DNA from 3 places in the Streptomyces sp. NPDC018000 genome. Region 2 is predicted to be linked to each of the others. Evidence: riboswitches for the same ligand, from Rfam matches in the RefSeq annotation. Region 2 holds a riboswitch; each other region holds the start of a gene.
The links. Region 2 has a riboswitch for cyclic di-AMP ahead of ACH4EW_RS18935 (transglycosylase family protein). Riboswitches for the same ligand answer to the same signal wherever they lie in the genome.
Positions count from the first base shown of each region.

Region 1: another riboswitch for cyclic di-AMP. It lies ahead of ACH4EW_RS14015 (M23 family metallopeptidase); the one in region 2 lies ahead of ACH4EW_RS18935 (transglycosylase family protein).
Region 3: another riboswitch for cyclic di-AMP. It lies ahead of ACH4EW_RS04535 (M23 family metallopeptidase); the one in region 2 lies ahead of ACH4EW_RS18935 (transglycosylase family protein).

Region 1 covers NZ_JBIRGM010000004.1:539,316-549,522, reverse strand. The annotation lists gene ACH4EW_RS14030 (DNA topoisomerase (ATP-hydrolyzing) subunit A) at 1-1,690, opposite strand, end outside; gene ACH4EW_RS14025 (M16 family metallopeptidase) at 1,960-3,348, shown strand; gene ACH4EW_RS14020 (M16 family metallopeptidase) at 3,375-4,757, shown strand; cyclic di-AMP (ydaO/yuaA leader) riboswitch at 5,088-5,255, shown strand; gene ACH4EW_RS14015 (M23 family metallopeptidase) at 5,268-6,044, shown strand; gene ACH4EW_RS14010 (HPr family phosphocarrier protein) at 6,339-6,620, opposite strand; gene ACH4EW_RS14005 (GNAT family N-acetyltransferase) at 6,793-9,717, shown strand; gene ACH4EW_RS14000 (DUF5998 family protein) at 9,846-10,207, shown strand, end outside.
Region 2 covers NZ_JBIRGM010000008.1:378-10,584, reverse strand. The annotation lists gene ACH4EW_RS18975 (YfhO family protein) at 126-2,639, opposite strand; gene ACH4EW_RS18970 (glycosyltransferase family 2 protein) at 2,763-3,725, shown strand; gene ACH4EW_RS18965 (GtrA family protein) at 3,722-4,123, shown strand; gene ACH4EW_RS18960 (SurA N-terminal domain-containing protein) at 4,292-4,948, shown strand; gene ACH4EW_RS18955 (nucleoside triphosphate pyrophosphohydrolase) at 5,010-5,972, shown strand; gene ACH4EW_RS18950 (cytochrome P450) at 6,053-7,300, opposite strand; partial or broken gene ACH4EW_RS18945 (cytochrome P450) at 7,329-7,532, shown strand; gene ACH4EW_RS18940 (transglycosylase family protein) at 7,638-8,603, shown strand; cyclic di-AMP (ydaO/yuaA leader) riboswitch at 8,902-9,073, shown strand; gene ACH4EW_RS18935 (transglycosylase family protein) at 9,077-9,835, shown strand; partial or broken gene ACH4EW_RS18930 (IS200/IS605 family accessory protein TnpB-related protein) at 10,074-10,207, shown strand, end outside.
Region 3 covers NZ_JBIRGM010000002.1:17,055-27,261, reverse strand. The annotation lists gene ACH4EW_RS04570 (hypothetical protein) at 1-260, opposite strand, end outside; gene ACH4EW_RS04565 (FAD-binding oxidoreductase) at 695-2,083, opposite strand; gene ACH4EW_RS04560 (SHOCT domain-containing protein) at 2,266-2,658, opposite strand; gene ACH4EW_RS04555 (hypothetical protein) at 2,936-3,157, shown strand; gene ACH4EW_RS04550 (SPFH domain-containing protein) at 3,212-4,411, shown strand; tRNA gene ACH4EW_RS04545 (tRNA-Met) at 4,566-4,639, shown strand; gene ACH4EW_RS04540 (PP2C family protein-serine/threonine phosphatase) at 4,921-6,024, shown strand; cyclic di-AMP (ydaO/yuaA leader) riboswitch at 6,341-6,493, shown strand; gene ACH4EW_RS04535 (M23 family metallopeptidase) at 6,505-7,707, shown strand; partial or broken gene ACH4EW_RS04530 (IS200/IS605 family accessory protein TnpB-related protein) at 7,774-8,076, opposite strand; partial or broken gene ACH4EW_RS04525 (aldo/keto reductase) at 8,079-8,285, shown strand; gene ACH4EW_RS04520 (PrsW family intramembrane metalloprotease) at 8,292-9,821, opposite strand; gene trmB (tRNA (guanosine(46)-N7)-methyltransferase TrmB) at 9,909-10,207, opposite strand, start outside.

The sequences.
Region 1 (10,207 bases), on a different contig from region 2:
CCACATCGCCACGGGCCGTCGCCGGTACGGCAGACACGATCACATCGTGCTTGACACGCTTGGCATCCTCGGCGAAGACGATCGGATCGTCACTGGCGGTACGGGCCAGCAGGCCGGTCGAGGACAGCAGTACTCGGCACGGGTCGTCCGCGACCTCCAGCGGCACCGAGGCGACCTGCGAACCGGCCGACTCCAGCAGCACCGTACGCCGGTCGGTGCCGAACTTCTTGGCGACCGCGGTCAGTTCGGAGGAGACGAGCTTGCGCAGCTCGGTGTCCGATTCGAGGATGGTGGTCAGCTGGTCGATCTCGGTGTTGAGCCGGTCCCGCTCGCTCTCCAGCTCGATCCGGTCGAACCGCGTCAGCCGGCGCAGCGGGGTGTCCAGGATGTACTGCGTCTGGGTCTCGCTCAGCGAGAAGTGCTCGATGAGCCGTTCCTTCGCCTGTGCCGAGTTGTCGCTGGACCGGATGAGCCGGATGACCTCGTCGATGTCGATCAGCGCGACCAGCAGGCCCTCGACCAGATGCAGCCGATCGCGACGCTTGCCCCGGCGGAACTCGCTGCGCCGGCGCACCACGTCGAAGCGGTGGTCGAGATAGACCTCGAGGAGCTCCTTGAGGCCCAGCGTGAGCGGCTGTCCGTCGACCAGTGCCACATTGTTGATGCCGAAGGAATCCTCCATCGGCGTCAGCTTGTAGAGCTGCTCCAGCACGGCCTCCGGCACGAAACCGTTCTTCACCTCGATGACCAGGCGCAGGCCGTGCTCGCGGTCGGTCAGGTCCTTCACGTCCGCGATGCCCTGGAGCTTCTTCGCCGAGACAAGATCCTTGATCTTGGCGATCACCTTCTCCGGGCCGACGGTGAAGGGCAGTTCGGTGACGACCAGACCCTTGCGGCGCGCCGTCACATTCTCCACGGCGACGGTCGCACGGATCTTGAACGTGCCACGCCCGTTGGCGTACGCATCCTTGATGCCGCCGAGGCCCACGATCCGGCCGCCGGTCGGCAGATCGGGACCGGGGACGAACCGCATCAGGGTCTCCAGGTCCGCACCCGGATGCTTGATCAGATGACGGGCGGCGGCGATGACCTCGCCCAGGTTGTGCGGCGGCATATTGGTCGCCATGCCGACCGCGATCCCGGACGACCCGTTGACCAGGAGGTTCGGGTACGCGGCCGGAAGAACGGTCGGCTCCTGCTCCTGCCCGTCGTAATTCGACTGGAAGACGACGGTGTCCTCGTCGATCGACTCCGTCATCAGTGACGTTGCGTCGGCCATCCGGCACTCGGTGTAGCGCATGGCGGCCGGCGGGTCGTCGTTTCCGAGCGAGCCGAAGTTGCCGTGGCCGTCGACCAGGGGGAGCCGCATGGAGAACGGCTGCGCCAGACGGACCAGCGCGTCGTAGATCGACGCATCGCCGTGCGGGTGCAACTTGCCCATGACCTCGCCGACCACACGGGCACACTTCACGTAGCCGCGGTCGGGGCGCAGGCCCATCTCGTTCATCTGGTACACGATGCGGCGGTGCACCGGCTTCATGCCGTCACGGGCATCCGGCAGGGCCCGTGAGTAGATCACCGAGTATGCGTACTCGAGGAAGGAGCCCTGCATTTCGTCGACGACGTCGATGTCGAGGATCTTCTCCTCGAAGTCGTCCGGCGGCGGGGTCTTCGTGCTGCGGCGGGCCATCGCTGCTGCGACTCCTTCACGGATTCTGTTCGGGCAACCTCAGGTTCTGACGCGGACCATTGTGGCCCGCCGCACTGACATCGCCGACCTCGACCCGTCCCAAGAGCCGTCCGGGCCCCTTCCGAGGTGGTCTCACGACCCGTCCCGCGGGGGACGAGCTTCTCTTTCACGCGAACTTCCGCGGTATGGGAACTTCGCCAGGTGTCTGTGCGCTTGCTTACAGTGGCAGGGCTCGCAAGAAATCCAGTATCGCGATCGAAGGGACCTACATGCCCATGGGTCACACGGCCACAGCCCAGGCCGGCTCCGGCGGCTTGACAGCGACCGAGCACCGTCTGGCCAACGGCCTGCGCGTGGTGCTCTCCGAGGACCATCTGACCCCGGTCGCCGCGGTCTGCCTCTGGTACGACGTCGGCTCGCGCCACGAGGTCAAGGGACGCACCGGTCTGGCTCACCTCTTCGAGCACCTGATGTTCCAGGGCTCCGGCCAGGTCAAGGGGAACGGGCACTTCGAGCTGGTGCAGGGAGCCGGCGGTTCGCTCAACGGGACCACCAGCTTCGAGCGCACCAACTACTTCGAGACCATGCCCACGCACCAGCTGGAGCTGGCCCTCTGGCTCGAGGCCGACCGGATGGGCTCGCTGCTCGCCGCGCTCGACGAGGAGTCCATGGAGAACCAGCGCGACGTCGTCAAGAACGAGCGCCGCCAGCGTTACGACAATGTCCCCTACGGCACGGCGTTCGAGAAGCTGACGGCACTGGCCTACCCCGAGGGCCACCCGTACCACCACACGCCGATCGGTTCGATGGCGGACCTGGACGCCGCGACCCTCGAGGACGCCCGCACCTTCTTCCGTACGTACTACGCGCCCAACAACGCGGTGCTCTCGGTCGTCGGTGACATCGACCCGGAGCAGACCCTCGCCTGGATCGAGAAGTACTTCGGCTCCATCGCGTCCCATGACGGCAAGCAGCCGCCGCGCGACGGCACGCTCCCCGAGATCATCGGCGAGCAGTTGCGCGAGGAGGTGCGCGAGGAGGTGCCGGCGCGGGCGCTGATGGCCGCCTACCGGCTGCCGCACGACGGCACCCGTGAGTGTGACGCGGCAGACCTCGCGCTGACTGTGCTCGGCGGCGGTGAGTCGTCTCGGCTGCACAACCGCCTGGTCCGCCGTGACCGTACGGCCGTGGCAGCCGGGTTCGGGTTGCTGCGGCTGGCCGGTGCGCCCTCGCTCGGCTGGCTGGACGTCAAGACGTCCGGCGGCGTCGAGGTGCCGCAGATCGAGGCCGCGGTCGACGAGGAGCTGGCCCGGTTCGCTGCCGAGGGCCCCACGCCCGAGGAAATGGAGCGTGCGCAGGCCCAGTTGGAGCGCGAGTGGCTGGACCGGCTCGGTACGGTCGCCGGCCGCGCCGACGAACTCTGCCGGTTCGCCGTGCTGTTCGGCGATCCGCAGCTCGCTCTGACCGCCGTACAGCGGGTGCTCGATGTCACCGCGGAAGAGGTCCAGGCGGTCGCCAAGGCCCAGTTGCGCCCCGACAACCGCGCGGTGCTGGTCTACGAGCCGGTTGAATCGGCCGAGCCCGCAGACGCAGCGGCCGCCGAGACCGGCGCCGACGACACTGACGACACCGACGCGCACGAAGGAGCGGACAAGTGACCGACGCTGCCGCGACTGGAGTTTCGATGCAGTACCACCCGCAGCCGGCCCCCGGCGTCGCCCGCCCCTGGGCCTTCCCCGCTCCGGAGCGGGGCGCCCTGCCCAACGGCCTCACGGTGCTGCGCTGCCACCGCCCCGGCCAGCAGGTCGTGGCGGTCGAGATCTTCCTCGACGCCCCGCTGGACGCCGAGCCCGAGGGCCTCGACGGCGTGGCCACGATCATGTCGAGGGCGCTGTCCGAGGGAACCGACAAGCACACCGCCGAGGAGTTCGCCGCCGAGCTGGAGCGCTGCGGCGCCACCCTCGACGCGCACGCCGACCACCCCGGCGTCCGGGTCTCCCTGGAGGTTCCGGCCTCCCGGCTGGCCAAGGCTCTCGCACTGGTCGCAGAGGCGCTGCGGGCGCCCGCGTTCGAGGACAGCGAGATCGAACGGCTGGTACGCAACCGGCTCGACGAGATCCCGCACGAGCAGGCCAACCCGGCCCGGCGCGCCGCCAAGCAGCTCTCCAAGGAGCTCTTCCCGGCTGCAGCGCGGATGTCGCGCCCGCGCCAGGGCACCGAGGAGACGGTGGAGCGGATCGACTCGGCGGCCGTGCGTGCCTTCTTCGACGCGCACGTGCGGCCGTCCGCGGCGACCGCCGTGGTCGTCGGCGACCTCACCGGCATCGACCTGGACGCCCTGCTCGCCGACACCTTCGGCGACTGGTCGGGAGACACCGCGGAGCCCCGTCCTGCCCCGCCGATCACCGCCGACGACACCGGCCGAGTGGTGATCGTCGACCGTCCGGGCGCGGTGCAGACGCAGCTGCTGATCGGCCGGATCGGCGCCGACCGGCACGACAGCGTATGGCCGGCCCAGGTGCTGGGCACATACTGCCTGGGCGGCACGCTCACCTCCCGGCTGGATCGTGTGCTGCGAGAGGAGAAGGGCTACACCTACGGCGTACGGGCCTTCGCTCAGGTGCTGCGGTCGTCGGCCCCGGATTCCGCCTCGGGGGCGACCGGTGCCGCGATGCTGGCCATCAGCGGATCGGTGGACACGGAGTCCACGGGGCCGGCGCTGAAGGACCTGTGGACGGTCCTGCGGACCCTGGCCGCGGAGGGGCTGACCGACGAAGAGCGCGAGACGGCCGTGCAGAACCTCGTGGGTGTCGCCCCGCTGAAGTTCGAGACGGCGGCCTCGGTCGCGGGCACCCTCGCCGACCAGGTCGAGCAGCACCTCCCGGACGACTACCAGGCACAGCTGTACGCCCGGCTCGCGGAGACCGGCACGGTCGAGGCGACCGCAGCGGTGGTCAACGCCTTCCCGGGTGACCGGCTGGTCACGATCCTCGTCGGTGACGCGGCACAGATCGAGGAGCCGGTCCGGGCCCTGGGCATCGGAGAGGTGTCGGTGGTCGCAGGCTGACGGTCGTACGCACCCGCCGCGGACGCCGGACGACCGGCCGGCCGGCCCGTCGGGTGTGCCGGTTCACCGGTCGACTGTCGCGTTCGACCGAGCACCGACCGCACCGGCCGGTCCACCGGCCCGCCACATTTCCGCATAACGGGACAAAAGGAATGCCCCTGTGAGTGAGATCTCGCCGGGGTATTCCTTTTTGTCCGTTCCGGTGGAGAGGTTGCCTGCCTGTCCTGTGGGATGCGCTACAAAACGGCCTGTCCGTTTGGTGAATGAAAGTGACCCCACTTAGCGTCGGCTGGGCTGTCCGTCACTCGTATGCCGCATCCGCGACGTACCGGGCAGCCATCGCCGAGTCCCCGTCAGGCGCGAGCCTGGGGAGCCGGGGACCCATGCAGTCCCTGGGGTGAATCGGATTCCTGAGCCTCGATGGGGCCGGGGCGTCCGTAGGAGACCTTCCTGCTCCGAACCCGTCAGCTAACCCGGTAGGCGAGAAGGAAGGAAAGGATCAGCCGCTTCATGGCGTTCACCCGTGCCACCGGGAAGCATCGTGCCCCGAGTCGACTGACGCGCAGGAGTGCGAAGATCGCCGGCGCCGCGACCCTGGCCACCACCGGCGTCATCGGCGGCATGGCCTCTCCGGCTCTCGCCGCGGACCCCTCCGTCAGCGACACCGGCCTGAACCAGCTCATAGCCATCGAGGGCGCCGTCGCCGACCAGATCGAAGCCCAGGCCGACGCGCAGAAGCGCCAGGCCGATGCCGCGGCGAAGGCGAAGGCGGAGGCCCGGCAGAAGGCGGAGGCCAAGAAGGAGGCCGAGGCCAAGAAGGAGGCCGAGGCGCGCGCCGAGAAGGCCCGCGCCGCCCGGTCTGCCGAGCGCACACGCCTGGGTTCCTTCCAGCTCCCGGTAGCTGGTTCGTATGTCACCACCGGCTACAAGTCGAGCGGTTCCCTCTGGTCCTCCGGCAGCCACTCGGGCATCGACTTCCACGCCGCGTCCGGCAGCCCCGTCGTCGCTGTCGGCGCCGGTACGGTCGTCGAGGCGGGCTGGGGCGGCGCGTACGGCAACAACGTCGTGTTGCGGATGGCGGACGGCACGTACACCCAGTACGGCCATCTCTCCTCGATCGGTGTCTCCGTCGGCCAGAGCGTCGGGGCGGGCCAGCAGATCGGCCTCTCCGGCTCGACCGGCAACTCCACCGGACCACACCTCCACTTCGAGGCCCGGACCGCGCCGTCGTACGGCTCCGACTTGGACCCCGTCGCATACTTGCGCGCCCACGGCGTCAACGTCTGACCGACGCTCCACCCGCAGCGCCCTTTCGAAGGCCCCGGCAGCACGCCGGGGCCTTCGCTGTGCCCGGCCTCCGCGCCTGCCGGCAGTACCCGCTCCTCGAGCCGTCCTGTGGCCAAGAGATATTCATGGATTTCCACCCGGCATCGGAAAGGCGACCGCATCGCAATGGAGCCGCGGCACAGGCGCCGGTCGGCCGTTTTGAGCTGTCCGAATTCTCTCCGGTCGTCGGGTTGGCGAAGCGAAAAAGCCGCGGCCCCGGACAAAGGGTGCCGCGGCTCTTTCGCGCGAAATGGTTCAGACGGTTTCCGGAAGCTCGTCGAGACCTTCGGCGACAAGCTTCGCCAGACGGTCCAGGGCGACTTCGGAGTCGTCGGCCTCGGACGCAAGCACGATCTCGTCGCCGCCGTGCGCGCCGAGACCGAGCACCGCGAGTATGGAGGCGGCGTTCACCGGGTCGCCGTCGGCCTTGGAGATCGTCACGGGGACGCCGGAAGCCGTGGCGGCACGGACGAAGATGGAAGCGGGACGGGCGTGCAGCCCCTCGGCCCAACCGACGTTGACGCGACGCTCAGCCATGGTTCCGCCCTTCACGAATCAATAGTTGTCTAGACCAGACTCTCATGCGGTGCGCGATTTTCCCGCCGAACCGCGGAATGCCCACAACCCGTGCGGTACCGCCGATCGGCCCCCTCAGACTGCCCTGGCCCCAAGCCCTACGCGACCGCTGACGGAGCCGTAGGCTTTGCGCATGCAGCCCTCGCCGGAGCAGAGTCCGCATCACGTGTACCCCGACCACTGGGAAGCGGACGTGGTCCTCCGCGACGGAGGAACCGCCCGGATCAGGCCCATCACCACGGACGACGCCGAACGGCTGGTCAGCTTCTACGAGCAGGTCTCCGACGAGTCGAAGTACTACCGCTTCTTCGCCCCGTACCCCCGTCTGTCCGACAGAGACGTGTACCGCTTCACCCATCACGACTACGTCGACCGGGTGGGGCTCGCGGTCACGGTCGGCGGCGAGTTCATCGCGACCGTCCGCTACGACCGGATCGACGAGCGGGGCAGGTCTGCCTCCGTACCCGCCGACGAGGCCGAGGTCGCCTTTCTGGTCCAGGACGCGCATCAGGGCCGGGGTGTGGCATCGGCGCTCCTCGAACACATCGCGGCCGTCGCCCGCGAGCGCGGCATCCGCCGCTTCGTGGCCGAGGTGCTGCCCGCCAACAACAAGATGATCAAGGTGTTCCGGGACGCCGGGTACACCCAGCAGCGCAGCTTCGAGGACGGCTCCGTCCATCTCACCCTGGACCTCGAACCGACCGCCGAGTCGCTCGCCGTGCAGCGCGGCCGTGAGCAGCGGGCCGAGGCGCGCTCCGTGCAACGGCTGCTCGCGCCCGGATCCGTCGCCGTCATCGGCGCAGGCCGCACTCCCGGCGGGGTCGGCCGCACGGTCCTGCGCAACCTCCTCGGGGCCGGGTTCACCGGCCGTACGTACGCCGTGAACCGCGCCTTCGCCGCCGACCAGGGCACGATCGACGGTGTCCCCGCTCACCGTTCCATCAGCGAGATCGACGAACCGGTCGACCTCGCGGTCGTCGCCGTCCCCGCAGACCGGGTTCCGGAGGTCGTCGCCGACTGCGGTGAGCACGGCGTTCAGGGCCTGGTCGTCCTCTCCGCCGGATACGCCGAATGGGGCGCCGAAGGCAGGGAGCGGCAGCGTGAACTGGTCCGCCAGGCCCGCTCGTACGGGATGCGGATCGTCGGCCCGAATGCCTTCGGCGTCATCAACAACGCCGAGGCCGTCCGGCTGAACGCCTCCCTCGCCCCCGAGCCGCCCGCGCCCGGACGCATCGGCCTCTTCACCCAGTCCGGAGCGATCGGCATCGCGCTGCTCTCCGGGCTCTACCGGCGCGGCGCCGGCCTCTCCACCTTCATCTCCGCCGGCAACCGCGCCGACATCTCGGGAAACGACTTCCTGCAGTACTGGTACGAGGACCCGGACACCGATGTCGCCCTGCTGTACCTCGAATCGCTCGGCAACCCCCGCAAGTTCACCCGCCTCGCGCGGCGCACCGCGGCCGTGAAGCCGGTGGTCGTGGTGAAGGGCGCCCGGCACAGCGGTTCCACCCCGCCCGGCCATGCGGTGCCGGTCAGCCGGGTCCCGGACGCGACGGTCTCCGCGCTCATGCGGCAGGCGGGCGTGATCCGCGTCGACACAGTGACGGAGATGGTGGACGTCGGTCTCCTCCTCGCCGACCAGCCCCTTCCGGCGGGCCCGCGGGTCGCGATCCTCGGCAACTCCGAATCGCTCGGCCTGCTCACGTACGACGCCTGCCTGGCCGAGGGGCTGCGCCCTCGCCCGCCCCGCGACCTCACCACCGCCGCCACCCCGCAGGACTTCCGGGAGGCCCTGACCGAGGCCCTCGCCGACGAGGGCTGCGACTCGGTGGTCGTGACGGCGATCCCCTGGGTGGGCGAGAACGGCGAAGCGGAATCGGGCGACGGAGAGGTGCTGGCGACCGCGCTGCACGCGGCAGCCGCGGCCGGTCCCGCCAAGCCGGTGGCCGTCGTCCATGTGGAGATCGGCGGCCTGGCGGAGGCCCTCGCCGCGGCCACCAGCACGGTCGCGCTGCCGCATCCTTCGGCAGAGCCCTCCCCAGCCGCGACGCCCTCGCGCGCCGGAGCCGCCACCACGACCGGCCACGACCCTGCGCGTACCCCCTCGGCACCCGGAACCAGCAGCGGCACAGCCACCGCCCCCATCGGCGCGGGCACTGACGGCGGCCCCGGCATCCGGATCGGCCGGATACCTGCCTACCCCGCCGCCGAGCGGGCTGTGCGTGCCCTGGCCGAAGCGGTGAGGTACGCGCAGTGGAGACGGCAGGCGGCCGTGCCCGGCAAGGTGCCCGAGTTCCTCGACGACACCATCGACGAGCCGGGTGCCGCCGGCCTGATCGACGCCCTCCTCGGCCCCGACCCCGACCCGCGGGGCAGGCCGCTCGCACACGACGAGGCGCGCGAACTTCTGGGCCGCTACGGCATCACCGTGCGACCGACGCTTCCGGCCTCCGACCCGGAAGCCGCCGTTGCCGCAGCCGCGCAGCTCGGCTATCCCGTGGCGCTCAAGACCACTGCGCCCCATCTGCGTCACCGCGCCGATCTCGGCGGTGTCCGGCTGGACCTCGCCAACGAGGGCGCGTTGCGCCGGGCGTACGGCGAACTGACCGACCTGCTCGGCAAGCCCATTGAGCTCCAGCCCGTCGTCCAGGCCATGGCACCGCGCGGCGTCGACACCGTCGTACGCGCCGCGATCGACTCGGCGGCAGGGGCCGTCCTCTCCTTCGGGCTCGCGGGCGCGCCCTCCGAACTCCTCGGTGACACCGCCCACCGTCTCGTTCCGGCCACCGACCGCGACGCCGCCGAGCTGATCCGGTCCATCCGGGCGGCACCGGTGCTGTTCGGCTGGCGTGGCGCGGCGCCCGTGGACACCGCGGCGCTCGAAGAGCTGCTGCTGCGGGTGTCCCTGCTGGTCGACGACCATCCCGAGGTGGTCTCCATCGCTCTGGAACCGGTCGTGGTCGCCACCCAGGGGCTGACGGTCCTCGGCGCGAGCGTCCGGCTCGCGCCGCCCCCGGCCCGCACCGACCTCGGCCCGCGCCGCCTCCCCAATTACTGACCGGCAGCGCACCGTCTCGTTCCCGATCGCCGGACGGGTGCGAAACCAGGTCCCTTCGCCGCTCGGGCCCGGTCCACCCTGCCGCGGAACGTCCACGGCAGTCATCCGTCCCCCGTAGGATGGTCCTCATGGCAAAGACCGGTACGACGACCCAGGGGCTGCGCGCGGCGATCGAGCGCAGTGGCTACTACCCGGCCCTCGTGGCCGAGGCGGTGGAGGCCGCCGTGGGCGGTGAGCCGGTCGCTTCGTACCTGGTGCACCAGGAGACCACCTTCGACTCCAACGAGGTGCGCCGCCATGTCACGGTCCTGGTCCTGACGGACAACCGGTTCGTCGTCAGCCACACCGACGAGCAGAATGCGGACACCAGCTCCCCGACGCCGTACGCCACCACCTCCACGGAGTCGGTCAAGCTCGACCGGATCTCGTCGGTCGTGGTCAGCCGCGTCGTGGCCAACCCCGAGAAGTACGTACCGGGCACGTTGCCCCG
Region 2 (10,207 bases):
CTGCGGCGTGAGACCGTGATCTTGCCGCCGGGGCGGCTGACAACTCGCCTGCCCCGTCGGCCCCTCACTTCTTTCGAGCCTTCTTCCGGGCACTGCCGAGATCGCTGTGCCTTCTCACCGCGTACTCAAGAAGCGTCGCCGTATCTCTTTGGCCGTGGCCGGCCAGCCACTGTGGGCCGGGTCGCGTCGCCGCGCCCCCACACCCCGGCCAGCAGCAGGACGAGCACCGCGCCCGCGCCCACCATCGCACCCGCCCGCAGGCCGGGGGGCCGGAACGTGCAGTCGATGGAGGCGCCGCGAGCGGGGACCGGCGCGGAGACCAGGCCCAGATAGCTGTCGGCGGGCCGCCCCTGGCAGATCCAGCCCGCGATCCGGGGCGCGGCGATCACGACGGTTCCGGTGCTGCCGGGCGGCAGTTCGGCCCGTATGCCGTCGGCGGTGACATGGACGGCGGTCGCCCCCGTGCGCTTCAGCCCGGCGACCGCCGAGGCCAGCCGGGCCCGGTCCAGGCAGCCGATCGCCTCGTGCGGCACGGTCCCTTCGCGTACGGAGGTCAGCGTGACCACCACCGGCGCGCTCCCGGCCGCCGTCCCCAGGCGCTCCATCGGGGCGCGGCGCGCCGGGAGCAGCCCCTTGAGTTCGACCTCCGGGCCCTTGCCGAGCCGTGCCGAACCGAACAGGTCGGGCGCCCACAGATACGCCTCCGAGGCGGCCGGACAGTGGGCGGTCAGCGTGTACGTACCGTGCCGCACCCGGTAGTCGTACGCGCCCCGGTCCGTCACCGTGCCACCGCCCGCCGCGCGCAGCACCGTCGTCGGCACCGTGTACACCGTCGAGCCCAGCAGCGCCTCCTGGTTGCGGTACGGCGACCGGCCGTACGGCACGGGCCCGCCCGGCGGCCGGACCGTCACCAGCGGCGGCGCCGCCTCACGGCTCACCGTCACCGGCCGGTCGTCCGGGGCGTTCCACACCTGATATGGATCGCGCGGTCCGCGCACCCGCGCACCGACCGAGAAGATCGCGTCCGTGACGGGGTTGTCGAGGCTCTGCACGGCCCGGCCGTTCGACGTCCACCCGCCGCCCAGCGCACGCAGGGTGCGGGTCAGCACGGCGGGCATGTGGCTGCTGTAGTACCCGGCGCCCTGGCCGCCCACCAGCAGGGGATCGTTCGCCGTGGTCTGTTCCCGGCCCGGGTCGGTGCGGTAGCGCGGCCAGCCGTCGGCGCCCGCGACGGCGGCGGCCTGTATCCGCTGCCGCTCGCCCCAGGGCGCGTAGTGGTCGAGCCGGTCCAGCTTCCGCCGGTCGGCGAACGAGGTGGTCGCGGCGGCCTGCCCGGCCTGTGCACCGATCAGCAGCACGGCGGCGAGCACCGCGAACCTCCGGCCACGCCCGACCAGCAGCAGAGCGGCCACCGCCGCCACCAGACCGGCCGCGAAAAGCGGATACGTCCACCGGGTGACCAGGTCACTGAAGCCCGCCCCGGCCGCGATCAGCACCAGCACCGCGCCCCCGCCGAGCAGCGCCCGCCACCCCGGCCGGTCGTACGAGACCGAGATCCAGGCGGCGATCACCACCAGCCCGGCCAGCACGAACGTCTGCCGGTAAGGGCTGCCGTTGGGTGTGGCGAACGCATGCCAGAGCAGATGCGTCGGCCCCCACTGCAACGACAGCGCGACCCCTGCCACCAGTCCCGTCCACGCCCACCGTTCGCGCCGGGGCACGGACCGCTGGAAGGCCAGCGCACAGGCCAGGAGCAGGGTGCCCGTGCCGAGGAAGAGAGCCGGGGTGAAGAAGCTGTACGTGTTGGGCAGCAGCCGCGCGAGCACATCGGGCCAGGCGGCGGGCGCGAACGTCCGGTCCCAGCCCGGATAGGCGTGCTTCGTCCCCAGATAGACGGGGATCAGGACGGGCGCCGCGAGACCGACACCCACCCCGACCGTGCAGACCGCCCGCACCAGCCCCACCGCCCGCCGGCCCTCCCGCTCCGTGAAGAGCCGGACCGCAAGCACCAGAGCGGCTCCGAGCGTCGCCATGTAGGCCGTGTAGAAGTTGGCCACCCACACCACCGCGACGAGCACCGGCGCGGCGATGCGATGCCGTCCCGTACGGGCCCACTCGGCGACCAGGCAGAGCAGCGGCAGAGCGACCAGACCGTCCAGCCACATCGGGTTGTACGACGCCTCGATGACCGACCAGCCGCACAGCGCGTACGAACCACCGAGCACCCCCGCCGCCCACCAGTGCCCGCCGCGCAGCGTCAGCAGCAGCAGGGCCATCAGCGCCGCGGCCGACGCCATCTTCAGGACCGTCACCACATAGACCGCGAGGTCCGTCCGGTCGCGCGGGAAGACCCCGACGAGCAGGGCGAACGGGCTCGTCAGATAGGTGCCGAGATCCGGCAGAAAGCTCGTCCCGTACCCGGACGACCAGTTGAGCAGCACGCCGCCGTCGGCGCTGCCGTGCAGCAGGTCCCACAGCCGGGCGTGGAACGGCACGAACTGATTGCCCAGGTCGTTGACGCTCCGGGTGTGCGGCCCGAACGGAAAGCTGCGCGCCCAGGCGTCACCCGCACAGACGGCCGCGGCGGTGAGCAGCGCGGCGAGCGAGCCCGCGCACAGGCGGGGACGGGAAGTCGGCATACGCAGGAATATGCCAGCCCAGAACGAATAAACTCCGCTCCACACAAGGCAGTTCACTTGATGGATGCCCATCGGTCATATGGAGCGCCGGGTTCCGACACGTGGGCAGGCTGATGTACATCCGTGCTGATCTCGCTGGTGGTGCCTTGTTTCAACGAGGAAGAGATCCTCGAACGCTTCCATGAACGCGTCACGGACGAAATGACCAGGCTGGGGCATGAATTCCAGCTGGTGTACGTCGACGACGGCAGCGCGGACCGGACCCTGGCGATCCTTCAGGAGCTGGCCGCCGCCGATGCGCGGGCCCGCTACGTCTCCTTCAGCCGCAACTTCGGCAAGGAGGCCGCCATGCTGGCCGGCCTCCGCCACGCCGAGGGCGACGCGGTCGTCATCATGGACGCCGACCTCCAGCACCCGCCGGAACTCGTGGGCCGCATGCTCGAAGAACATGCGGACGGCTACGACCAGGTGATCGCCCGCCGCACCCGCAAGGGCGACCACGTCACCCGCACCATCAGCGCCCGCGCCTACTACTGGCTGATCAACCACCTGGTCGACGTGGAACTGGTCGACGGCGTAGGCGACTTCAGACTGCTCTCCCGCCGCACCGTCGACGCCGTACTGGAACTCACCGAGTACAACCGGTTCTCCAAGGGCCTTTTCGCCTGGGTGGGATTCCGCACGACGACATTCAGTTACGAGAATGCCGTCCGCGAACAGGGCCGTTCCGCCTGGACCTTCGGAAAGCTCCTCAATTACGGCCTCGACGGGCTTCTCTCCTTCAACAACAAACCACTGCGCGCCGCGCTCTACCTGGGCATGCTGCTGTTATCGGTCGCCTTCGCCTATGCGGCGTGGATCGTCGGCGTCGCTCTGGTGCGAGGAGTCGACACCCCCGGCTATGTCACCCTCCTCGTCGTGGTCACCGCACTCGCCGGGGTCCAGATGGTGATGATCGGGGTGGTCGGTGAGTACGTCGGCCGTATCTACTACGAGGTGAAGCGCCGCCCGCACTTCCTGGTGAAGGCGACGAACACCGAAGCGGCGCCGCCGATACCGGAACCCCTGGAGTTCGTACGCCGATGACGGTCACCGCACAGATGGCCCGATTCGCCCTGGTCGGAGTCGTGAACACCGGTACGTACTACGGCTGTTACCTCGCCCTGCTGAACTGGCTGCCGTACATCGCCGCGCATGCCCTCGCCTTCGTGCTGAGCATGACCGGCTCCTTCTTCCTGAACTCCCGCTTCACCTACCGGACCCGGCCCACCTGGCGTAAGTTCCTGCTCTTCCCGCTCACCAACGCCGCCAACTTCGTCATCACGACCGGCGGTGTCTATCTGCTGGTCGACCTCGCCGGGTTCAGCAGCCGGTACGCGCCGCTGGTCGCGGCCGCGGCAGCCATCCCGATCACGTTCGTCGTCTCGCGCACGATCATGCTGCGCCCGGAGAACGGGGTCCCGGCGGCCGAGCGCGTTTCCTGAACGCCGCGGAGCCCCCATGAGAGCTGCGAGCCGGCCAGGAACGGTCCCACAACCCCAACTCCTTCCGAATCGTTGGTCGAACCAGTGGCCTCAACCACATCCACTGCCTAACATCGATCAACGCAAGGTCTTGTGCACTGATGCACAAACTCTCCCCGGGAGGTTCCTTTGCACCGCCGCCGTCGCACCGCGCTCACCGTCTCCGCCGCCCTGCTCGTCGGCGTCCCGCTCCTGGCCGCCTGCGGCAGCCGGCCCCACCCGGGCGCCGCGGCCCTCGTCGGCGGGGACCGGATCGAGGTGTCCACGCTGCAGGGCCAGGTGGCAGCCGTGCGTGAGGCCCAGCGCGATTCGAAGGACGCGTCCCAGCTCATCGACAAGTCCGGACAGCTCAGCCGGGCCAAGCTGCACGGCCTGATCTTCGATCGGGTCCTGGACCGGGCCGCGCGGGACGCGGGCGTGACCGTCAGCCGCAACGAGATCCAGCAGATGCGCAAGGCGGCGGCGGCCCAGTCCGGCGGAGAGGCCCAACTGCGGACGGCGATGCTCCAGCAGAGCTGGGTGGCCCCCGACCAGATCGACGCCGTCCTGCGCGAGCAGGTCCAGCTGACGAAGCTGGCCCAGACGCTCGGCGCCGACCTGCAGCAGCCCGAGGGGCAGAAGGCCGTCGGCGATGCGCTCAGCAAGGCGTCGAAGGCACTGAAGGTCGACGTCAATCCGCGCTACGGCGCCTGGGACGACAAGCAGACCCAGCTCGCCAACTACAAGGCCCCCTGGATCACCCAGGTGACCAAGCCCGCAGGGCCGGGCGCCGAGCCCGGCGTCTAGTGCCGCGAAAGAAGAATGGCTGCGGAATACCGGTGTCCGACCGAGCGGGTAGATTCGAACGGTGAACGCTGAAGACCCCGGCCGCATTGTCCTGCTCACCGCCAGCCACCGCGTCGCGCCCGGGCTCCTGTCCTGGCCCGCCTGGCAGACGCTGCACGCCGCCGACCGGGTGCTCTGCGCCGAGCAGGACAATCCGCAGCTGCCGTATCTGCGCGAGGCGGGCATCGGTGTCGAGCATTCCGCGCCCACCGCGCAGGAGCTCGTCGACGCCTGCGCGGGCGGCCGGAGCGTCGTCGTTCTCACGGGCGGCGAGGGCAATCAGCCGCTGACCGACGGGCTGGCACGGCTCGCCGGTTCGGGCAGGGTGCAGATGCCGGACCTGGAGCTGCTGCCCGGTTCGTACGATCTGCCGGGTGCCCGGCTCCTCGATCTGGTCCAGGTCATGGACCGGATCCGGCTCGAATGCCCCTGGACCTCGCAGAAGACCCACAAGGGCCTCGCCAAGTACGCCATCGAGGAGGCGTACGAACTCGTCGAGGCGATCGAGGACGGCGACCGCGTCGAGCTGCGCGAGGAGCTCGGGGACGTACTTCTCCAGGTCGTCTTCCACGCGCGGATCGCGCAGGAGGACGAAGAGGAGCCGTTCTCCGTCGACGACGTGGCCGCGACCCTCGTCGAGAAGCTGATCCACCGCCACCCGCACGTCTTCGGCGACGAGACCGCCGAGACTCCGCAGGACGTGCACGCCCACTGGCTGCGGACCAAGGCCATCGAGAAGCAGCGCGACTCGGTCACCGATGGAGTCCCGCTCGGCCAGCCCGGGCTGGCGCTCGCGGCGAAACTGGCCGGCCGGGTCCGTACCGCAGGGCTCGATGTGGCGCTCCCCACAGGCGAGGGCATCGGCTACGAGCTCCTCGCCCTCGCCGTACGCGCCGAACAGGACGGCGTCGACCCCGAAGCCGCGCTGAGGGCCGCGGGCCGGGCCTACCGGGACGCCATCCGGGCCGCGGAGGGCAACGGATAACGTCGGGGGGTGACCCCTGACCTGCGGATACGGCATCGGACGGCCCTCGTTGCCCCAGCGGCTCGGGGCCGTCTTCATGATCAACTAGTCGAAGCCTCCGGCGTGAACTCCACCGGAAGGGTGCGTAGGCCCCGCATGATCAGCCCGCCCCTCCACCGTAGATCAGCGGGGTCCACCGCAAGCTGAAGGTCCGGCAGGCGGCGGAACAACGTCTCCAAGGCAGTGCGTCCCTCCAGTCGGGCGAGCGGCGCTCCGAGGCAGTAGTGGATGCCGTGGCCGTACCCCAGGTGTTGGTTGTCTCGGCGGGACAGGTCGAGCGTGTCGGGGTCATCGAAGCGCGCCGGGTCGCGGTCGGCCGCGGCGAGCACGACGAGCACGGGGTCGCCCTTTCGGATTGGCTGTCCCCCAATTTCGAGCGTCTCGGTGGCGTAACGCCAGGTCGCCAGCTCCACCGGACCGTCATAGCGCAGCAGCTCCTCCACGGCGCTATCGAGGAGCAAGTCATCGCGTTGCTCGACTGCATTCTGGAAAATGGACCGCTGAATGGGGTTTCGGAAGAAGGCGTGGGCGCTGTTGCCGATCAAGTTAATGGTCGTTTCGAAACCCGCAAATAGGATCACGAAAGCCATCGCGGCGGCCTCGTTCTCGGTGAGGTGTTCGCCGTGGTCGCTGGCCCGAATCAGGTCGGAAATCAGGTCGTTGCCGAGGTTCGCACGCTTCTTATGAATCAGCTCGGCGAGGTAGGCGCGGATCTTCTTCACCGACCGGGCGACGCCACCGCGCGGGCCCTGGCCGTGCCGGATCATCATGCCCGCCCAGTCCCGAAAATCGTCCTGGTCCCCGGCCGGCACCCCCAGCAGATCGCAGATCGCGTAAATCGGCAGCGGGAAGGCGAACTCGTGGATCAGGTCCGCCTCGCCGCGCCCTGCAAAGCCATCGATCAGGCCGTCCGCCAGCTCTTGGACCCTGGGCGCGAACTCGGCGACTCTGCGCGGGGTGAAAGCCTTGGAGACGAGGCGGCGCAGCCGGGTGTGGTCGGGCGGGTCGATGTTCAGCAGATGTGTCATGAGCCCGGCACCGCGCTCCCCGGGAATACCGGTCTTGGTGCGGCCTTGGGCGTCATCCGCGTGATGTTCGGGGTTTTTCGACAGCCTGGCGTCGGCGAGCGCCTGTCGGGCGTCCACGTAACGGGTCACGAGCCACGCCTCCACCCCGGAAGGCAGTTCCGTCCAGTGCACGGGCTTGTGCTCGCGCAGCCAGGCGTAGGCGGGGTACGGGTCGGTTGCGAACTCCCAGGAGAAGAGTTCCGGAGTCGGAATGTGGTTCACCTGTCGACGGTATCGGGAGTCTCGGGCCTGCCTGGGAGCACCGCTCGCCCGACTGGAGGGGCAGACCTCGCTCGCCACGCTTCTGAAGCGACTTCCGGACCTGCACCTTGCGGTGGAACCCACCGAATTGCGGTGGCGTGGCGGGCTCATCATGCGCGGACTTCGCACATTGCCCGTGGAGTTCACACGGGGGGTATTCCCGACGCAATGTGACACTCCGTCAACTCTGTGACTTTCGCGTGATCTGCGCTGCATCGACTTGTGACATACGTTCGAGTCCCGCTAGGTTCACCGTTCGATTCACCAGTCACTCGTCAGTCACACGGAAGGCAACCCCATGGGCTCCGCGAACGGCAGACACCGCCGACCTCGTCAGGCACCCGCCATCGTCGTCGCCGCGGGCGTGACCGGATCGGCCATCGCCATCCCGCTGCTGGGCGCGGCCAGTGCGCACGCGGCCGACGCCACGACCTGGGATCGGGTGGCCGAATGCGAGAGCGGCGGCATGTGGAGCGCCGACCTCGGCAATGGCTTCTACGGCGGCCTGCAGTTCTCGCAGGAGACCTGGAAGGCGTACGGCGGCGAGTCGTACGCCCCGCGTGCCGACCTCGCCAGCCGTTCACAGCAGATAGCCGTGGCCGAGAAGGTCCTGGGCGACCAGGGCCCGCAGGCATGGGCCAGCTGTGCGAAGATCTCCGGCCTCTCGGCGGACGGGGCACTGCCGGGTGTCGACCCGGGGGCCGCCCCCTCAGTCGGGACGGCAAAGGGCGCGGAGCCGGCTGACGGCGTGTCGGCGGCGCCGTCCGATGATGCCACGCCGTCGGGCCGCACCTCGGACGGTGCGGGCGGCTCGAAGGCCTCGCACGGCTCGAAGGGCTCGCACGGCGCCGACAAGTCTGTAGACAAGGCGAAGTCCTCCACGAAGCCTTCGGCCACCGCGTCGGCCACCTCACCCTCCGAGACGCCCGATTCATCCGGCTCTTCCGATTCGTCCAACCGTGTCGGCGGCAAGCATCGCGGCGCGCCCGCTTCCGAAGGAAGTCGGGACGCGAACGTCGGCGCCGACCGCGAGTCGGGCCGTCACGCCTCCCGCGGCGATGCCGGCGCGCGCGACGCGGGTGTGTCGGCCGCCGACGGCACGTACACCGTGCACCCCGGCGACAACCTCTGGGCGATTGCTGACGCACAGAAGGTTCCCGGCGGCTGGCCCGCGCTCTATGAGGCCAACAAGGATGCCGTCGGCTCCGATCCGGACCTCATCCTCCCTGGCCAGAGCCTCGATCTCGATGCGAAGGCCGAGTGAGGGTGGTCTGAAAATCGGGTAAACGAGCCTCAAAATCGGGGTAGTTCAGAGACCTATGTCCGCTTATGCGTAAGTGAGACATGGGTCTCTTTGCGTCAACTGGCGTGTCGCGCCCGGGGTGCCCTTCCGTACGCCTCCCACCTGCGGAAACGACGGTTCCTCAGATGCAAGTAAGGCCTGATTGTCCGATGTGTCCTTCTTTGAATGTGAGGGTTGCGTATGTTTACGGTCAGAACCGCTCGCACCGCGGGCCCCGTCGACCGTCACGCCGAATCCTGCCGTCGGTCGAAGGGAACAGACGCGTATAGCGCCGTAGGCAGGAGCGGGGGACCCAGGTAAGCGCTGGGCCCGATCGTCGAAAGACGTATCGGGACCGGCTTGGGGTGAAGTCGCGTGCTAGGACGTGCGACCGGGCAACTCACTTGGCCCGAACCCGACAGCTCACCTCGTAGGCGTCGGTGAGGAGAAGTTCCATGCTGCTTTCCGGCAAGGGCAAGCACCGCCGCCCGTCCAAGGCTGTCCGTATCGCCACGCTCGCCGGTGTCACCGGTACCGCTGTCGCCGTACCGCTGATGGGTGCGACCAGCGCGTCCGCCGCCTCCGTCGCCACCTGGGACGCCGTCGCCCAGTGCGAGTCCGGCGGCAACTGGTCCATCAATACCGGTAACGGCTACTACGGCGGTCTGCAGTTCTCGCAGTCCAGCTGGGCCGCCGCCGGCGGTACGCAGTACGCCCCCCGTGCCGACCTGGCCACCAAGGCTCAGCAGATCGCCACCGCCGAGAAGCTCCTCGACATGCAGGGTCCGGGCGCCTGGGGCTGCGCGGCTGCCGGCAACCTGACCAACGACGGTGTCGACCCGGGCGTCGACACCGGCTCCTCCTCGAACTCCACCTCCAGCTCCAGCGCCACCGAGCAGAAGAGCGCCCCGGCCGCGCCGCAGCAGCAGGCCCAGCCGAAGAGCTCCGAGCACACCGAGGCCCCGGCCGCCTCCCGCTCGGACCGCTCCGTCGCCCCGCAGGCCGAGCCGAAGAAGACCGTCACCACGCCGACCGGCGAGAAGGTCGCGAAGGGCGACGGCGAGTACAAGGTCGCCTCCGGTGACTCCCTGAGCGAGATCGCCGCCGCCCACAACGTCGAGGGCGGCTGGCAGCAGCTGTTCGAGCTGAACAAGGACATCGTCAAGGATGCCGACCTGATCTACCCGGGTCAGCAGCTGCACCTGACGAAGTAGTCCAGGCTCTCTCCTCCCTGAGCTCCCCGGCCCGGCGCGCAATCCCCCGTATGCGCCGGGCCGGGGTTTCGAGCTGCTGCCGGTTTGTTGCACTGAAGTGAGTTGTGGTGAGCGGGAGTGAGCCCTTGCGGTGGGTTCGCGGGGTGGGAACGGAGGTTCTGAAGCCGAATGGGTGACCTTGGCGGCTGCTGCTCGTTGGGCTGGGTGGCAGGTGTCCGGCGTTGTGGGAGGGGGTGGTGTGGTGGGTGTCCGGGAGTTGGCAGCGCCGTTCATGGTGCCGGGGCCTTGTGGGGTGGCGGTCCGGGACCGTCTGAAGCACCTGACACCCCGGGACGAGAGTGTGCTGCGCGCGGTCGGTGAGCATCAGGGCCG
Region 3 (10,207 bases), on a different contig from region 2:
CGCGCCTGCTCGCCAGTGACGTAGCCGGTGGGCGGGTGCTCGGCGAGCCGTTCGCACAGGTAGGCGCTAGTCCACTCGACGCCGAGCGGGGCGCCGTCGAGAACGTCGCGCAATGCGATCTTCGCGTGCATGGCGCGGTCGCACAGCACACGTTCGTACGCTTCGGCGCCGCCGGTCGTAGCTGGCGCGGGGATGTCGAGCGCGTCGAGAACGGCCGCGAGCAAGTCGCGCACGGCACCGTCCGGGGTACGGTCCTGCATGAGTCTGGACTCCTTGATCAGAAGGGGTTCGGATCAAGGCCCCGTCCGGCGTTGGAGTCGCCGTGGCGGGGCCGCCGTCGTGTCGGCGGCGCGGTGGTCACGTGGTCACGGGAGTGGTCACGGACGCGCCATAGAGGGCCGACACGGGCCGATACCGGATGGCGGGGCCCTGGCCTGCTGACCTGCGCGGGAGTTGAGATTCGTCACCGGGCACCACCCGGCGGCACGCCTGAATTCGAACTTTTAATCCGTTGGTTGTGGGTTCGAGTCCCACACGGCCTACGCCTCAGCCCCAGGTCAGAGCACATCTGATCTGGGGCTGGTCCCGTTCTGCGGGCTTCCGGGATCGTTGGCCGGCTCCTGCCGGCCCGAGCGGAGGACGATGCTGATGGTCGTGCCGTACGGCCGATACGCCGAGCGGCGCGACATCCGGGTCAGGCCGCCGGCTCGATGTTCTGGTTGGCGTGGAAGAGGTTGTGCGGGTCGTAGGTGCGCTTGATGGCCGCGAGGCGGTCGTAGTGGTCGCGGTAGGTGGCGCGTATCCGGTCCGGGGTCTCGCCCGCGCCGATGAAGTTCACGTAGGTACCGCCCATGGAGTGCGGGTGCAGCTCCTCCCAGTAGTCGACGCACCACTGCCTGAGCCTCTCGGCGTTGTCCGGGTCCGGGTCGATGCCCGCGATGACGCCGGACCAGACCGCGTCCCGGTAGGCCCAGGCGGTGTCGTCGGGGCCCAGTTGGTGGGCGGCGCCGTCGACCGGGTACAGGTGCATCGTCGACAGATCGGTGGGCAGGTTCTCGGTGTACTTGGCGTGGACGGCGATGGCGTCGTCGGTGATCCGGTCGAAGAAGTTGCCGCGCCAGTACCACTGAAGGCCGGCGGGGAGCAGCTCGTCGAACATGGACTGCAGGGCGGTGTAGGGCATCGGCGTCGTGAAGTGGAACGCGGGCGGGCCGGGGTCGTTCACGGGTTTCAGGGTGGCTTCGAAGAGGCCGGGGTCGCCGGTCCAGCACCACACGACACCGCACACCTTCTGATCGTGGATCTCCTCCGGGAACGGGGGACCGGGCGGCACGGTCAGCGCGGCGAAGAAGCCGCTCAGGTCCTTGGTGGCGTTCGGCAGGAAGTCGCGGTACCAGCGGAGTATGTCGGGGGTCCGGTCGACCGGCCAGAGGGTGATGGCGACGCCCACGGTGTCCACCGGGTGCATCCGGAAGGTGAAAGAGGTGACGATGCCGAAATTCCCGCCCCCGCCGCGCAGCGCCCAGAACAGGTCGGGGTGGGTGGTGCCGCTCGCCGTCACCGAAGTGCCGTCCGCCAGGACCACGTCCGCGGCCAGCAGGTTGTCGGCCGTCAGACCGTATCGGCGGGTGAGGTGGCCGTGCCCCCCGCCCAGCGTGAGGCCGCCGACGCCGGTGGTCGACTGGATTCCGGCGGGGGTGGCCAGTTGGAAGGCGTGCGCGGCGTGGTCGAGGTCGCCCAGCGTGGCGCCGCCGCCGACCGTGGCCGTTCGCGCCGTGGGGTCGATGTGCGCCCAGCGCATGGGTGACAGATCGATGGTGACTCCGTCGTCCACCAGACACAGGCCGGCGCCGCTGTGTCCGCCGCCGCGGACCGCGAGCACGAGCCCCTCGTCCCGGACGAAATCGACTGCGGCCATGACATCCGCCGTGTCGCGGCACCGCACCACGGCCGACGGACGTTTGTCGATCATGGCGTTGTAGATCGTGCGGGCGGTTCGGTACTCCGGGTCCTGCGGACCGATGACGGGACCGCGCAGCGCGCTCCGCATCGAGTCCAGGGTGTCGAGTGTGCTGCCGTTCATGGACCGCCATCTCCCTGTTCGCCGAGATGCGGCACTCCGAGTACCGCGGACGGAACCGGCCTCCGTGGGCTGTTGTCTCAAGCCTCCCCGTGGTCCGGGAGCCGTGCCAGTTCGCCGGAGCGCGGGGAGGGAGGCATACGCGTCACGGCTGCGGGAGAGCGCCAGGACGGGGGCCGGCGCGCTCAGACGAGGAGCTTCGTCTTCGCCCGCTGGTACTCCTCGTCCGTGAGGGCACCCCTGTCCTTCAGCTCGGCGAGCTTCGCCAGGTCGTCGACGTGCCCGCCCTTCTCCGTGCCGGCGGCCTCACGTACGTACGCCTTGAAGGCCGCATTACGTGCCTGCGCCTGCCTGATGTCCCGCTGCCCCATGGATTTGCCGCGCACGATGACGTACACGAGGACGCCGATGAACGGCAGCAGCAGGGCCACGAGCAGCCAGCCGGCCTTGCCCCAGCCGCTGAGGTCGTCGTCGCGGAAGATGTCCGAGACGATCTTGAAAAGTAGGAACAGCCACATGATCCAGAGGAAGAACCAGAGCATGGTCCAGAAGAGGTTGAGCAGGGGGTAACTGTCCACTGTCGGCTCCCCGGTCACTGCGAGCTCATCGCGTCGGCTGACTGAATTGGTAAAGCAGTCATATCACCACATAATTACCCTCGCTCGTTGTTGCGCGAGGCCGTCCTTCCGGTCGATCCTCCGGGGCGGGTGCGGAGTACCGTGGAAATGTCGAGGGAGGCTCCAGCCTCCAGGAGGCGGGGTCGCCTCGTGTTCATGAAGCGGCGTGAGACGCGACGCGGAGAGCGGCGTGAGCGGCGATGTGACCAGGCGTACGCAGGGACGCTCGCGAGGACGCATGCGCAGGGCAGATGAGTCCGCCCGGAGCCCGGTCGGGGCGATCGGCCGCGTCACCGTGCCGATTCCGCCCGGTGGCCCGGGCGAAGTACTGGTGGCCGTACGGGGTGGCTCGGAGGCCTACACCGCATGGTCGGCCACGTCGATCGACAGGGACGTACGTGTCGTTGTCATCGATGTGGTCTCGGCGCGCGGCGTGATCGTGGAGCGCCTGCCGTCCTGAGCCGAAGCAATGACATGCCCGTGTCGGGCAGTCACGTACGGCAGGAGTCTTCCGATGTTCTTCTGGCACGTTCCCGCCCCCAACGAGGCGATGCTCATATCCGGTTCCAAGGGGCAGACGCTGGACACCCAGTTCCGGATCGTCACCGGTCACGGCAGTTTCGTGCTCCCGGTGAAGCAGAAGGCGCGCATGCTCTCCCTGGCGCTGCGCGAGGCGGAGATCACCGAGGACTGCGTGACGCAGCAGGGCATCCGCCTCAACGTCCGGGCCGTCGCCGTCTTCAAGGTCGGCGACGATGCCGTGTCCATCGCCAACGCGGCGCGCCGCTTCCTGACCGAGCAGGAGCAGATGGAGGAGCTCGTCGGCCGGATTTTCGCAGGCCACCTGCGTTCCATCGTCGGCGGACTGACAGTGGAGCAGATCATCCGCGAGCGCAACCGGGTGTCCCAGGAGGTCATCGCGGGCAGCCATGGCGAGATGGAGAAGCTCGGCATCGTGGTGGACGCCCTCCAGATCCAGGAGATCGACGACGCCACCGGCTACATCAAGAACCTCGCCGCTCCGCACGCCGCCGCGGTCGCCAGCCAGGCCCGGATCGCCGAGGCCAAGGCCGACCAGGAAGCCAGCCAGCGCGAGCAGCAGGCCGCCGCGCTCAAGGCGGAGTACGAACGTGACACCGCGATCAAGCGGGCCGGTTTCCTCGCGGAGACCGAGCAGTACAACGCCCGGGCCGCGCAGGCCGGGCCACTCGCACAGGCCAGGGCCTCGCAGGAGGTCATCGAGGAGCAGACGGCGCTGGCCGAGCGGCAGGCCGCACTCGCGGCGCAACGGCTCGAAGCAGAGGTCAGGCGTCCGGCGGATGCCGAGGCGTACCGTCAGCGCACCCTCGCGGAAGCGGCCCGCGACCGGGCGAAGTTCGAGGCCGACGGTGGCGCGTACACCGAGCGGACCCTCGCTCAGGCGCAGGCCGACGCCAACAGCGTGCGCGCCGCCTCGCTGCGCGACGGCAACCAGGAGCTCATCGCGGCCAACCGCATCGTGGAGAATCTGCCCGCCCTGGCCGACGCCGCCGCCCGCGGTATGTCCGGGGCCGATCTCACCGTTCTCAACGGCACCAATGGCGTCAATGAGATGGCGGCCGGCGTGGTCGGCCAGGGGCTGGCGATCCTCCACGCGCTGCAGCGCGGCGCGAACCCGATGAAGCAGCCGGCGTTCAAAGGGAAGGCCACTCCCCGTATCTCCGAGACGGACTGAGGGCGGCGAGGCCAGGTGACTTCCGTACGCCTGAGGCCATGCCGGGCGCACGGACCGAAAGCAACGGGCCGAAAGCCTCGGACCGAAAGCGGCGGTCATGATGGGCCGAGTGGTCATGAGTGCGCCGGACATGCCGTAGAGTTGTATTCACCGACGCGGGGTGGAGCAGCTCGGTAGCTCGCTGGGCTCATAACCCAGAGGTCGCAGGTTCAAATCCTGTCCCCGCTACTGAAGAATCAGGCCTGGCACGCATACAGCGTGCCAGGCCTGATTCATTTCCTCGTCGCGTTCCGGGGCAACGAGTGGACGGCCCGTGCGTGTGTGAGCTGTACCACGCAAGACAAGTACCCCATTGGCCGGTGAGGAGTCGCCGCGCCGCACCGCTCCGGTGAGCCTGGGAGTGGGGCGCGGTACCGTCCGCAGCCGCGCGGGTACCGGGCAGGAGACCACAGGTGGGGAAGCGGCAGAAACGGCGCGGCAGACATACCGAGGGCGGTGACAGCCGTGCCATGCGGTTCGTCCGTATGCTGCCCGCCCTGATGATCCTCGGCGGGCTGGCGTTCGATCTCCTCACCCCGCCGACCTTCACCGCCATTCCGCTGTTCGTGGCGGCGCCGCTGATCGCTGCGCCGTTCTTCTCGCTGTCCAGGACCATCTGCATCGGCGTTGCCTCGGTGCTGGCTGTCGCCGTGCTGCGGCTGTACAGCAACACATTGCCGTTGGTCGTGCCGTTGATCGAGTTGCTCACCCTGGCCACCGTCTCGGTCCTCGCGGTCGTGATCAACACGGTCGTACGGCGCGGAATTGAGGAGGTGGCCTCCGCGCGGGTCATCGCGGAGACCGCCATGCGGGCGGTGCTGCCGAAGCCGTCCGACCGGATCGGCGGGCTGCATGTGGCGGCGCGGTACGAGGCGGCGCAGGCGGACGAGTACGTCGGGGGCGATCTGTTCGCCGTGTCGGACACCCCGCAGGGTGTGCGGCTGGTGGTCGGGGACGTACGGGGAAAGGGACTCGGCGCCGTGGAGTCGGTGGCGGTGCTTATCGGGGCCTTCCGGGAGGCGGCCGAGCAGGAGCGTTCACTGGAGGGCGTGGCGCAGCGGCTGGAGCGGGCGCTGGCGCGGGAGTGGGCGCGGGGTGGGCTGGACGCGGTGGAGGGTTTCACCACCGCTGTGCTGGCCGAGATCCCGCCCGGGGTGCCCCGGGTGCGGATCGTCAACCGCGGTCACCCCGAGCCGCTCCTGCTGTACGCGGACGGGACGCTGGAGGTGCTGAGGCCCTCGGTGCCCGCACTGCCGCTCGGGATGGACCTGGGGGTGTGGCCCGACCGGGCGGACGAATGGGATCTGCCGGCGGGGGCGACCCTGCTCCTCTACACCGACGGTCTCTCCGAGGCGCGGAACGCCGATGGGGTCTTCTACGATCCGGCGGCCCGGCTGCGCGGTCGGATCTTTCCGGGGCCGGAGGAACTGCTGTCCGGGCTGACCGATGATGTACGGCTGCACACGGGCGGCGAGACGACCGACGACATGGCGCTGCTCGCGGTCGTACGTCCCGCGGAGGGGCAGCCGGACCGGCGCAGGATCGTGAGGATTGTGGGCCTGGAAGAGGCGTGACGGGTGGGTCGGGTGCATCGCGCGGGCCCGCTGACTCGCGCGGGTCGGGTGCTTCGCGCGGCCTGGGACGAGGCCTTGGGCGGAGGACGCCACCGTACGTAATCGAAAGGCGTCGCTCCGCATAACAATTGACGCAACGTCAGAAACTGGGTAGTGACTGAGAGGCAATCAACTCGCCCGATTCCACCCGGTTGTGCCGGTAAAGTCCAGGCCAAAGACCTGAACGATCAGTGGGAACAGCTTGGAATCAGGCCCCTGCGTCTATTAACGTTCGATAACGCAGCGCGGTCGTCCCAGCCGTCGTCAGTGGCGGCACCGTGCGCGAGCGCCGAATTCCGCAAGGGAACCGGGGAACCATCTACATGGGGTGAATCGGACACCTGTGTCTCGTGAGAGGCAGAGGCGCCCGTAGGAGACCTTCCTGCTCCGAACCCGTCAGCTAACCCGGTAGGCGAGAAGGAAGGAAAGGAGTGCGCCCCCGTGGCGTCCAACAAGCCTGCCCCCGAGGCCCCCTCTCGGTTCAGCCCCGAGTTCAGTTCCGACGTCGGTGCTGACGTCGGATCCGGTTTCGGCTCCGACCACGGAACCACCGCGACGAGGACGGCGTTCGGCACCGATTACGGCACCGATTACCGCACCGAGCCGGGCGGCGACTTCACCGGTGAGTTCGGCAGCCAATTCGGTTCCGACGGCAACGGTGAGCCCGACAGGAGCTGGGGCGAGTGGAACCCCACCGAGGAGTCCGTCCGCCCCGTACGCGGCAAGCACCGCATCGCCAAGCAGCGCAACGGACTTGCCCGTAGCTCCACGGTGCTCGGGGTGGGCGTCATCGCGGCAGTCGGCGCGGGCGGCATGGCCAGCGCGCAGAGCAAGCCGCCGGTCTCCATCTCCCTTCCCGACTCCATCTCGGACAACCTCCCCGACGCCAAGTCCCTTCCCGGTGTGGGCTCGCTGCTCTCCGGTGAGTCCGAGGACGACAAGGCCGAGGCCGCCGCTGCTGCCCCGCTCACCACTGCCGGCCTCACTACCGCCGAGGCCGAACAGGGCGCGACGGATGCGGGCGAGGCACTCCGCGCCCGCATCCTCCAGCAGGCCGAGCAGCAGCAGGCCGCCGCCGACGCCGACGCCAGGGCGGCCCAGGAGAAGGCGGCCGCGGAGAAGGCCGCCGCCGAGGCCAAGAAGCAGCAGGATGCGGCCGAGGCCAAGGCCGCCGCCGAGAAGAAGAAGGCGGAGGAGAAGGCCAAGGCGAAGGCCGAGGCGCTGCGGCTTGCCAAGCTCGCCGCCAGCTACGCCATCCCGACCTCGTCGTACACGATCACCTCGACCTTCGGCCAGGCCGGCTCGATGTGGTCCTCCGGACACCACACCGGCCTCGACTTCGCGGCGCCGACCGGCACCCCGATCAAGGCCGTACACGGCGGCACCATCAAGTCGGCGGGCTGGTCCGGTTCGTACGGCTACCACACGGTGCTGGAGCTCGAGGACGGTACGGAGGTGTCGTTCTCCCACCAGTCCTCGATCGGCGTCAGCGTCGGCCAGAAGGTCGCCACCGGTGACACCATCGGCCGGGTCGGCGCGACCGGCAATGTCACGGGCCCGCACCTCCACCTGGAGGTCCACACCCCCGACGGTACGGGCATCGACCCGATGGCCTGGCTGCGCGCCAAGGGCCTCAACCCCTGATCCGCCGGCCCGCCTTTCGGCCCGCTTGATCCGAGCCGGTTCTTGCAGTCCTGACGCTCACTGTTCCTAACCAGTGCGCGTGAGTGGGTCCTGGACCCACTGCTGCGTTCTGGGCGCATCCCGAACGGTGTTGGATGCGCTGGGTTCCCGCTTTCGCGTCCCGTTCGGCGGCACGCCTCCAGGGGCGTGATCCGTTGCGGGTGGGCGGGTTCCCTCACGCCCCCGAGTGCCTGGTGGGGCCTGGGCGGTCCGATGCCCCGCACGATCACTCCGGTCGTGTGGGGGCGGTGCCGTCCGACGCCTGATGGGGTGTCCGAGGGCGCGGCGTCCGATCGCGATGCCGGCGGCATCGTGACGGGACATGGTGCGGTAAGGCCCTGGCGGCGCTCGACAGGGTCGCCCAGGAGCACGACGCGGAGATCGCGACCGTCGCGCTTGCGTGGCTCGCGTCCCGGCCGACCGTCGCCGCGCCGATCGCCTCGGCCCGTACGGTCGAGCAGCTGCCCGCGCTGGTGGCCGTCGCCGGCCTCTCGCTGACCGAGCAGGAACTGGCCGATCTCACCGAGGCATCCGCCTGACGAGGGCTACTGCGGCGGCGGCCGGTGCGAGTTGAGACAGGGGTTGTGGCCGTAGCCGCCGTACTGCGCGGGCTGCGGGAACGGGTACGCGTACGGGGGCGTCGACAGGGGGTGGGGGCGCAGGAGGCCCATGGCCTGCGCCGCGTACGTCAGGGCGGGAGCGGCCACTTCCCTGCGTTGCCAGAGGTGGTGCAGCAGCTCCAGCTCGCGTTCGGGGAAGTCCGGGCCCGCCGTCCCGCGGCGGGCCTGTAGGCGCAGCGAGGCCAGTGACGTCGCGAACGATTCGTATTCGGCGACGGCGCGGGCGGCAGCCCTGCCGTGGGCCTCGGCCTGTGCTTTGGCATGAGCACTGACCCGGGCCGAGGGCCTGCGCCCGGGCGACACATGGCCCGGCCCGAACGCCGGCGCGTACCCCGGTCCGTACGGGCCTCCCCAGGCTGCGGCGGCGTGTCGTTGGCGTGCCGCTTCGCGTGCCATGCCGCGGGCCCGCATCGAGGAGAGGGCGAGCGGTTCGGCGGGGGTCAGCCAGCCGGCCGCAGCATAGGCCGGAAGCTCGGCGGAGAGCATACGCAGCTCCCGCTGGCGCGACCAGATCGCCAGCCAGGTCACCAGGCCGAAGACCGGGACCATGAACACCCCGTACACGGCATAGAAGCCGTACGGGCCGAATGACGCCGACCCGTTCCACAGGGCGTGCATGCCCATGGCGAGGACGAGACCCAGCAAAGGCAGTGCGATGCGGCGGATCCGGCGGTGCTTCGGAGTGACCGCGGCCAGCCCGAAACCTATTCCGGTCAGCACCGTGAAGAGCGGATGCGCGAACGGCGACATCACCGCCCTCACGAAGAACGTCGCGGCAGTCACCGAGGCGATGCCCGAGGTGCCTATCTGCTGGTCCTCACCGAAGGCGGTGCCCAGATAGAGGATGTTCTCGGTGAAGGCGAAGCCGCTCGCGGTGAAGCCGGCGATGACGACACCGTCGACGATCCCGTGGAATTCCCGCCTTCGGAACAGGAAGATCAGCAGGACGGCCGCGGCCTTGGCGCTCTCCTCGACGACCGGCGCTATGACCGTGGCGCCGAGGGTGTCGGCGTCCGACGGGTCGGCGGCGGCCGTGGCTATCCAGCGGGTCGCGAACGAATTCGCGGTGATCGCGACCAGGGCGGCCGCGAACGCACCCCAGGCGAAGGAGAACAGCAGATTCCGCCACGGTGCCGGTTCGACCCGGTCCAGCCAGCGGAACGCCGCCATCAGGAGAGGAACGGGCAGCACGGCGAGACCCAGACCTACGAGAAAGCCCTCGGTGCCCGTCTGGTCACGGACCAGGGCCAGGATCGCCAGACCGCACAGCGCGAGCACCGTGAACACGGCCGCTATGCGGAATGTCCTGCTGCGCCACACCATGCCGACGCGGCGTGGCCGGTAACGCCAGTGCTTGCGCTCCGGCACGGAAGCCAGGATCTCGCCGACCCGCTGCTCCTCGAGAAGCGGGACGGCCGGCTGTGACTGCCGCTGCTGGACAGACCCGTCGGACACCATCCGACGACCCTAACGATCAGCACTGACAGCCGGCCACGGGGCGACGGGTCCGTCAGGTCCCGTCGCCGGCTGCGCCCGCGGGTCTCAGCGGCGGGCGAAGAGCAGGTCGTGCACGACATGGCCCTTGTCGAGGCCCTGCCCCTCGAACCGGGTCAGCGGCCGGAACGCAGGGCGCGGCGCATAGCCGCCGTCCGTCTGGGTGTTTTCGAAGAGGGGGTGCGCGGTCAGCACCTCCAGCATCTGCTCGGCGTACGGCTCCCAGTCGGTCGCACAGTGGATCACGGCCCCCGGCTTCAGCCGCTGCGCCACCAGATCGAGGAACTCCGGCTGGATCAGCCGCCGCTTGTGATGGCGCTTCTTGGGCCACGGGTCGGGGAAGTACA